2 linked regions of the Leisingera sp. NJS204 genome follow. Each later gene encodes a partner of the first gene's protein in a complex. Links are inferred from orthologs where the notes say so. Each region holds a gene or a part of one and is shown in the gene's direction. Other genes may lie near its edges.

Evidence for each region. The genes of interacting proteins can lie anywhere in the genome.
Region 2: the proteins of metK (region 1) and groL are in contact, whole or in part, in a cryo-EM structure (PDB 8P4O), measured with the Escherichia coli proteins. The link is inferred for Leisingera sp. NJS204 from one-to-one orthologs.

Annotation. Positions count from the first base shown.
Region 1 is NZ_CP035417.1:332,475-336,727, forward strand. The notes cover bases 656-3,575. They hold metK (methionine adenosyltransferase), read left to right. Parts: upstream 656-1,484; coding sequence 1,485-2,666; downstream 2,667-3,575. Other genes in these bases: lnt (apolipoprotein N-acyltransferase), read left to right, coding at 656-1,367; ETW24_RS01735 (hypothetical protein), read left to right, coding at 2,935-3,575. Also shown: more of lnt, read left to right, coding at 1-655; more of ETW24_RS01735, read left to right, coding at 3,576-3,591; tRNA (guanine(46)-N(7))-methyltransferase TrmB, read left to right, coding at 3,682-4,253. UniProt on the Escherichia coli protein: Catalyzes the formation of S-adenosylmethionine (AdoMet) from methionine and ATP.
Region 2 is NZ_CP035417.1:1,235,107-1,239,631, forward strand. The notes cover bases 615-3,544. They hold groL (chaperonin GroEL), read left to right. Parts: upstream 615-1,218; coding sequence 1,219-2,871; downstream 2,872-3,544. Other genes in these bases: ETW24_RS06030 (isopenicillin N synthase family dioxygenase), read left to right, coding at 615-680; ETW24_RS06035 (co-chaperone GroES), read left to right, coding at 866-1,153; ETW24_RS06045 (GNAT family N-acetyltransferase), read left to right, coding at 3,080-3,544. In the rest of the region: more of ETW24_RS06030, read left to right, coding at 1-614; more of ETW24_RS06045, read left to right, coding at 3,545-3,667.

The DNA of each region.
Region 1 (4,253 bases):
TGGGTGCCGCAGGCTGGCTGGTTCTGCAGGCCGCCACGGCGCGCGCGGCGATGCTGGCCGGCTGGCTGTTCGGGCTGGGGTATTTTGCCTTTGGCCTGTCCTGGATCCTGGAACCCTTTCAGATTGATCCGGAACGCCATGCCTGGATGGCGCCTTTTGCGCTGGTATTCCTGGCGGGCGGGCTTGCCTTGTTCTGGGGGGCTGCATTTGGACTGGCCGTCCGGTTCAGCGCCGGCGCCTGGCGGATCCCGATGCTGGTGGCAGCTTGGTCCCTAGTGGAAATTGGCCGCGCTTATCTGCTGACCGGCTTTCCTTGGGCGGCTTTCGGACAGTTCTGGATTGATACGCCTGCCGCAAACCTGCTGCCATGGATCGGCCCGCAGGGGCTGGCGCTGCTGACGCTTGCGGCCTTCCTGCCGCTGACCTTGCTGCGGCAGGCCCCGGCGGCGGCCTTGGCGCCATTGGGACTGGCGGCAGCCGCTGCCTTTGCCGTTCCCGCTCCGCCGCAGGCAAATCCAACAGGCAAGACCGTGCGAATCGTTCAGCCCGACGCACCGCAGGATTTGAAGTGGCATCCGGATCACCGCTGGGAATTCGTCCGCCGCGCTGTTGCCTTTTCTGCCGAAGCGCCGCGTCCGGATCTGATTGTCTGGCCGGAAACCGCGGTGCCGCAGCTGCTGAATTATGCGGATGACACCCTGCGGGTCATTTCCGAAAACGCCGGCGGGGTTCCGGTACTTCTGGGCATCCAGCGGGAGGAGGCCGGCGCCTTTTACAATTCTGCGGTGCTGCTGGACACGGATGGCCAACCCGCTGCCGCCTATGACAAGGCGCATCTGGTGCCGTTCGGGGAATATGTGCCCTTTGGCGACGTCATGGCCCGGTTCGGGATCTATGGCTTTGCGTCGCGGGCAGGTGCGGGCTATGCCGCCGGGCCTGGCCCCCATGTCATGGATCTGCCAATTGGCCGCGCCTTGCCGCTGATTTGCTACGAGGCTGTTTTCCCACAGGATGTGAATGCCGCAGAGACCCGCCCTGACATGCTGGTGCAGGTCACCAATGACGCTTGGTTCGGCACCCGGTCCGGCCCGTACCAGCACCTGGTGCAGGCCAGGATGCGGGCCATCGAGCAAGGCCTGCCAATGATCCGGGCTGCAAATACCGGTGTGTCTGCAATGATCGGTGCGGACGGAACCCTGCTGAACAGCCTGCCGCTGGGTGAAGCGGGTTTTATTGACGCGGCGCTGCCTGCGCCGCTGCCGCCGACGCTCTACAGCCGCACCGGGGATTGGCCGGTGTTCCTGCTGTGCCTGTTGGCTGCAGCCGCGGTTTTTTTGCGCTCCCGCGCCCTTGTGCCGCGGTCATAGCTGCTTAACTCTATTGGAATATAGATTGACCCGCGCGGATGGGCCGCGTACTGCGGCTTGATACCTGCCACAACGGCTTCCTGGCGTGGCAAGGATGGAACCAGTGGAGCACTTTTCATGACCCGTATGAACTACACTTTCACTTCGGAATCTGTCTCCGAAGGCCACCCGGACAAGGTCTGCGACCGCATTTCAGATGCGGTGCTGGATGCTTTCCTGGCGGAAGAACCCGAAGCACGCGTGGCAGCTGAGACTTTCGCCACCACAAACCGTGTTGTCATCGGGGGCGAAGTCGGCCTGTCCGATCAGGATAAGCTGCACGACTACATGGGCAAGATCGATGAGATCACCCGTGCCTGCATCAGGGACATCGGCTACGAGCAGGACAAATTCCACCACGAAACCGTGGAAGTGACCAACCTGCTGCACGAGCAGTCTGCCCATATCGCCCAAGGCGTGGATGCGTCCGGCGACAAGGACGAAGGCGCCGGCGACCAGGGTATTATGTTTGGTTTTGCCACCAATGAAACCGATGCGCTGATGCCTGCGCCGATCCAGTACTCCCACGCGATCCTGCGCCGCTTGGCGGAAGTGCGCAAAAACGGCACTGAGCCTGCGCTGGGCCCGGATGCGAAATCGCAGCTGTCGGTGGTATACGATGGCGGCAAGCCGGTGGGCGTCAGCTCTCTGGTGCTGTCGACCCAGCATCTGGACGAGAGCCTGACCTCGGCTGACATCCGCGCCTTGGTGGAACCCTACATCCGTGAAACCCTGCCCGAAGGCTGGCTGACGGACGCGACCAAATGGCACGTGAACCCGACCGGCAAATTTGTGATCGGCGGCCCGGATGGCGATGCAGGCCTTACCGGCCGTAAAATCATCGTGGACACCTATGGCGGTGCGGCCCCGCATGGCGGTGGCGCGTTTTCCGGCAAGGATCCGACCAAGGTGGACCGCTCGGCAGCCTATGCCGCGCGCTATCTGGCCAAAAACGTGGTGGCTGCGGGCATCGCGGAGAAATGCACCATTCAGCTGTCTTATGCCATTGGCGTGTCCAAGCCGTTGTCGATTTATGCAGACACCCATGGCACCGGTGAAGTGGACGCCGCAGCGATTGAAAAGGCGATCGACCAGGTGATGGATCTGACCCCGCGCGGCATCCGTTCGCATCTGGGCCTGAATAAGCCGATTTATCAGCGCACCGCTGCCTATGGCCATTTCGGCCGCGACCCGGAAGCCGATGGCGGTTTCAGCTGGGAGCGCACTGACCTGGCCGGGGCGCTGAAGAAAGCAGTCTGACACCGGGCTGATCGAAACAAGAGAGCGGGCCGCAGGGGCCGCTCTTTTTCGTTTGGGTGATGCTCCCGCCCGTTTCGGCGCATTCTGGGAATGCGCCTCTCCCGTTGGGCCGGGCGCCGCGCTGCGGCGCGGCGGACCGGTCAGCAATGCTGACCGGGTGTTTCGCGCGCGAAGTATTGAGGCAGAAGAGCGGGCGTTTTGAGGCTGGAAGACACCGCTCTGCTGCACCATAGTGCAAGGAAGACTGTTTCCAGCTGCCGGGACCGCGATGCTGCGCGTGATAACTGTACTTTTCTGCCTGGTTCTGGCGTCTGCCGCGGCCGCTAAAGAGGCATTGCCGCAAAAGTTCAGCCTGCAAGGCGGAACGCTGGTTTATGACACCGAAACAGAGGTGGAAGGAAAACCGGCAGAAATAACCGATGACGATGTCTTAGAGCTGCGGGATATCCTGACGAAAAACCCGGAAATCTCGGAGCTGCAGCTCAACAGCATTGGCGGAAGTGTCTATGCCGGGGAAGAGATTGCCGGGCTGGTGCTGGAACACGGGCTGGACACTTTGGTTGATGGCACCTGCATCAGTGCCTGCGTCGATGTCTTTCTGGCCGGCAGCCGGCGGCGGATGACAATCGGGTCCAGCATCGGTTTTCATCAGCGCAACTGGCCTGCTGATGCTGTGCATAAATACTATCGCAGCGAACGCAAAAAACGCCGCTGGGCAACTCCGTATGATTTAGGGTCCTGGATATACGAGGATACTCAGCGCGAGGTTTATGACCATCTCAGCTATATGGTGGCGCGCGGTGTCGATCCAGGCTTTGCGATTGAGACGCTGCGCACGGACCCGGATGGCGAATGGTATCCCAGCCGATTGCGGTTGATTGCAGCGGGCGTTCTGCGCGAGGTCCGGCAGGGGCAAACCCGCTAGCCGGCTTGACACAGGCTTGACCACGAGGCCCGCATGCGGCAGAGGAGCGGCCAGCCTTTCAAAAGACGCCCTGAACAGGAGCCCAGACGTATGTCCGGCGACCAGAAGCCCCGCGACGACCAGACCAAGAATGCCCGGACCGCTGTTGCCAATGCGGCCGATAAACATGCCAGCGGCGCGCCTTGGCGCAACTTTTACGGCCGCTTCAAGGGCAAGACCCTGAAAGACAGCCAGAAGCGCTATCTTGACGAAGATCTGGCCAGCCTCAGCCCCGGTGCGGTCGATTGGGATGTGAACCCGGACCGCACCCCGCTGGACCTGAACGCGCTGTTCGGTGGCAAAGAAGTCTGGCTTGAGATCGGCTTTGGCGGCGGTGAGCATCTGGTGCATCAGGCTGCCAGCAACCCCGATGTCGGTATCATCGGGGCCGAACCGTTTATCAACGGCGTTGCCATGCTGCTGGGCAAGATCCGCAAAGCCGGTGCCGGCAATATCGCGGTGCATCCCGGCGATGCGCGCGATCTGATGGATGTGCTGCCCGAGGCCTCCATTTCACGCGCCTTTCTGCTGTATCCCGATCCCTGGCCCAAGGCCCGCCACCACCGCCGCCGCTTTGTGACCCAAGAGCATCTTGAGCCGCTGGCCCGCTGCCTGAAGCCCGG
Region 2 (4,525 bases), 900 kb from region 1 along the record:
ACCCCAAGAAGACCAAGGATCTGAAGGAGTGTTTTGACATCGGGCCGGAATGCCCCGGCGGTGCCGCGCCGTTTTTCGGCGCCAATCTGTGGCCTGCGGCACGGCCGGAGTTTCAGCGCGCGGTCTATGGCTATCATCAGGAGATGAAAGACCTGGCGCAGCGGCTGATGCGGGCGATTGCGGTCAGCCTTGATCTGAAGGCGGATTTCTTTGCGCCCAGGATGCAGGACCCGATCACCATCCAGCGCTTGCTGCATTACCCGCCGCAAGAGGGGCAGATTGATGAGAGTGTGATGGGCATCGGCGCCCATACGGATTACGGCAGCCTGACAATTCTGGCGCAGGATGACGTGGGCGGGTTGCAGGTGATGAACCGCGATGGGGATTGGGTCGAAGGGCCGCCGATTGCCGGGACTTTTGTGATCAACATCGGCGATCTGATCCAGCGGCTGACCAATGATCTTTACTTGGCCAACCTGCACCGGGTGGTGAATGCCTCGGGGCGCGAGCGCTATTCGATCCCGTTTTTTATTGATGCGGACGCGGCGGCTGTGGTGCAGCCGCTGGACAGCTGCGTCAGCGCGGAAAACCCGGCGCGGTATCAGCCGGTGGCCTGCGGCGCGCATAAGTTCAGCCGCTTTAAGGACAGCTTTGCGCACCTGAAAGACAAGGCGGCATAAGCGGAAATTCCGAAGACAGCAGAGGGCGCGCCGGCGCCCTCATTTTTTTGCCGATTCCGTGTTGACAAGGAAGGGGGGCATTCCTAGCTTCCCCTCGTTAGCACTCAGCAGATGTGAGTGATAACTGCCCTGCCAGGGAGCGGGGCAAAGGATAACAACCTTTGAGCCTTTAAGGAGCTGCAAAGATGGCATTGAAACCGCTTCATGACCGCGTACTGGTGCGTCGCACCGAAAGCGAAGAAAAAACCGCGGGCGGTCTGATCATCCCCGAAAGCGCAAAAGAAAAGCCGAGCGAAGGCCAAGTCGTCTCGACCGGCGAAGGCGCACGCAAGGACAGCGGCGAGCTGATTGCGATGGCTGTTTCGGCTGGCGACAAGATCCTGTTCGGCAAGTGGTCCGGCACCGAGGTCACCGTCGACGGCGAAGAGCTGCTGATGATGAAAGAAAGCGACATCATGGGGATCATCGAGTAAGCCCGCGGGCTTCTCTGACCCCCCTATTATCGCTGCCAAACAGAAATTCTCGAGGAGAATGAAATATGTCTGCTAAGGACGTCAAATTCGCAACCGACGCACGCAACCGCATGCTGAACGGTGTCAACATTCTGGCTGACGCCGTGAAAGTGACCCTGGGTCCCAAAGGCCGCAACGTGGTTCTGGACAAATCCTTTGGCGCGCCGCGCATCACCAAAGACGGTGTGTCGGTTGCCAAGGAAATCGAACTGGAAGACAAGTTCGAGAACATGGGCGCCCAGATGGTGAAGGAAGTTGCTTCCCGCACCAACGACGAAGCCGGCGACGGCACCACCACCGCCACCGTGCTGGCCCAGGCCATCGTCAAAGAAGGCCTGAAGCAGGTTGCAGCGGGCCTGAACCCGATGGACCTGAAGCGCGGCATCGATCTGGCGACCTCGACCGTTGTTGCCGGCATCAAAGAGATGGCCCGCGAAGTCAAAGACTCCGCTGAAGTTGCCCAGGTCGGCACCATCTCTGCCAACGGCGAAGCTGAAATCGGCCAGCAGATTGCTGACGCGATGCAGAAAGTCGGCAACGAAGGCGTGATCACCGTCGAGGAAAACAAGGGTCTGGAAACCGAGACCACTGTTGTCGAAGGCATGCAGTTCGACCGCGGCTACCTGTCGCCCTATTTCGTGACCAACGCCGACAAGATGATTGCAGATCTCGAAGACTGCATGATCCTGCTGCACGAAAAGAAACTCTCCTCGCTGCAGGCCATGGTGCCGCTGCTGGAGCAGGTGATCCAGTCGCAAAAGCCGCTGCTGATCATTGCTGAGGACGTTGAAGGCGAAGCGCTGGCAACCCTGGTTGTCAACAAGCTGCGCGGCGGCCTGAAAATTGCTGCTGTCAAGGCACCGGGCTTCGGCGACCGCCGCAAGGCCATGCTGCAGGACATCGCAATCCTGACCGGCGGCCAGGTGATCTCCGAAGATCTGGGCATGAAGCTTGAGTCCGTGACCATGGACATGCTGGGTTCGGCCAAGAAGATCGAAATCACCAAAGACGAAACCACTATCGTCGACGGTGCAGGCGAGAAAGCCGAGATCGAAGCCCGTGTTGGCCAGATCCGCGCTCAGATCGAAGAAACCACCTCTGACTACGACCGTGAGAAACTGCAGGAACGCGTTGCCAAACTGGCAGGCGGTGTTGCCGTGATCCGCGTCGGCGGCATGACCGAAGTGGAAGTGAAAGAGCGCAAAGACCGTGTGGACGATGCGCTGAACGCGACCCGCGCAGCTGTGCAGGAAGGCGTGATCGTCGGCGGCGGTGTTGCTCTGGTTCAGGCCGGTAAAGCACTGGAAGGCCTGGAAGGCGCCAATGCTGACCAGAACGCCGGTATCGTGATCGTGCGCAAGGCGATTGAAGCGCCGCTGCGCCAGATCGCCGAAAACGCCGGTGTTGACGGTGCTGTTGTGGCCGGCAAGGTCCGCGAAAGCTCCGACAGCTCCTTTGGCTTCAACGCTCAGACCGAAGAATACGGCGACATGTTCGCCTTCGGTGTGATCGACCCGGCCAAAGTGGCGCGTACCGCTCTGGAAGACGCAGCATCGGTTGCCGGTCTGCTGATCACCACCGAAGCTATGGTTGCCGACAAGCCCGCCAAAGAAGGCGCAGCTGCCGGCGGCGGCATGCCCGACATGGGCGGCATGGGCGGCATGGGCGGCATGATGTAATCACAAATCCCACCGGGATTTGTGATGAGGCGACAGGTGATTGGCCGTTAAGGCCTATCCGCCGGAAGCCGCACCGCTATGACTGCAAAAAATTTGGGGGCTGCCTGTCAAGGCGGCCCCTTTTCGTTTCTGGCGAGGCAGAAGGCCCGCCTTGCGGGCCTGCCTGCGGCGCGAGTATTTGTGCAAAGGTGAATGCGGGAGGGGCGTGATGGTTGTTGGGCCGGATTTCATGACTGGGGTCGATGAAGAGCACTTTGACGAAGTGGATACACTGCTGAAGGCGGCCTTTCCGACTGATGCGGAAGCGCGGCTGGTGCGGCAGCTGCGGGCGGACGGCGACATGCTGTATGAGTTCCGGAAACCCTGGGAGGGCAGGATCGGCGGCTATTTCGCGCTGAGCCGGATGCAGGCGCCCGCGGACTGGGCCTGTCTGGCGCCGATGGCGGTGCTGCCCGAGTGGCAGGGGGGCAAGCTGGCCGAGCGCAATCCGAACATGGAGACAGGCGGACCGCAGGAAGAGGCCTATCGTCGGCCGTGGCGGTTCGGCTCGCGGATGTTACAGCATTTGCAGAGCTACTATGAGGTCTTTCCTGCTGGTGTGCAGGAACGATTGCCTGAAACCATCGTGGTGCTGGGCAAGCCCTCCTTTTATGGGCGCTATGGCTTCAGTCTGGAGCGGGCGCAAAAGCTCATCAGCCCCTATCCGCTGGAATACACGCTGATCCTGCGGCGGGGCGATGATGTGCCGGAGGCAGAGCTGATCTATCCGCAGGCGTTCCCCGGCGGCTCCGGTTGACACGATATTTTCATTGGCCGGACATATGTTTGAGGGCTAGCCTTCAGAATCGCTGAAGTGGAGCGCGCAACAGGGAGGGACCGGCGGATGGCGATACTGTCAGGGCGGATAGTGGCCCGGTTCTTGCTGGCGCTGCTGATTGCGGGCTGCGGGGTGTCGCCGGTGGACCGGCTGGCCAAACCGCCGAACCTGTATTCAACAGGGCGCAATTACCAGGCGGAGCGGGTTCCAGAGGCGCAGCGCACGGTCGCGCCCAGGCTGCTCTATGTCACCAACCGGTCGCAGCGGTTGAATGGCGACGGTTCGGTCACTTACCTGGCGGAGCGGTCGGATTCGATGGCGTTCGGCACCGCAGAGGTGCAGTTCACACGGGTCGAGGACTGGCCGGAATTGGTGGCGCTGACCCATGCAAATACAAGCGGGCGGCTGCCGCGGCTGAAAGTGGCGGGGTTCCGCGACGGGATCCGGTTTTCCAAGACGCCGCTGCCGGCCGAGCGGCGCGGCGGCCGGGTGGTGACCGAGACGCAGGCGGAAAGAGATTATGCCGCCTATGCCGCAGAATTCCGCAAGGCGGTAGCGGCTGAGGTCCAGCGCGCGGGTAGCGGGCGTATTCTGCTGTTTGTGCACGGGTTCAACAATGATTTTGATGAGGCGCTGACCACCCTGGCCAATATCTGGCATTAGTCCGGGCAGCGTTCGGTGCCGATGGCGTTTTCCTGGCCTGCGGGCAGTTCCGGCCTGTTCAAATATTTCCGCGACCGGGAGGCAGGGGATTTTTCTGTTTTTCATCTGAAGGAAACGCTGGACTTGCTGGCCTCGGTTCCGGAGGTGGAGGATATCGACATCGTTGCCCATTCC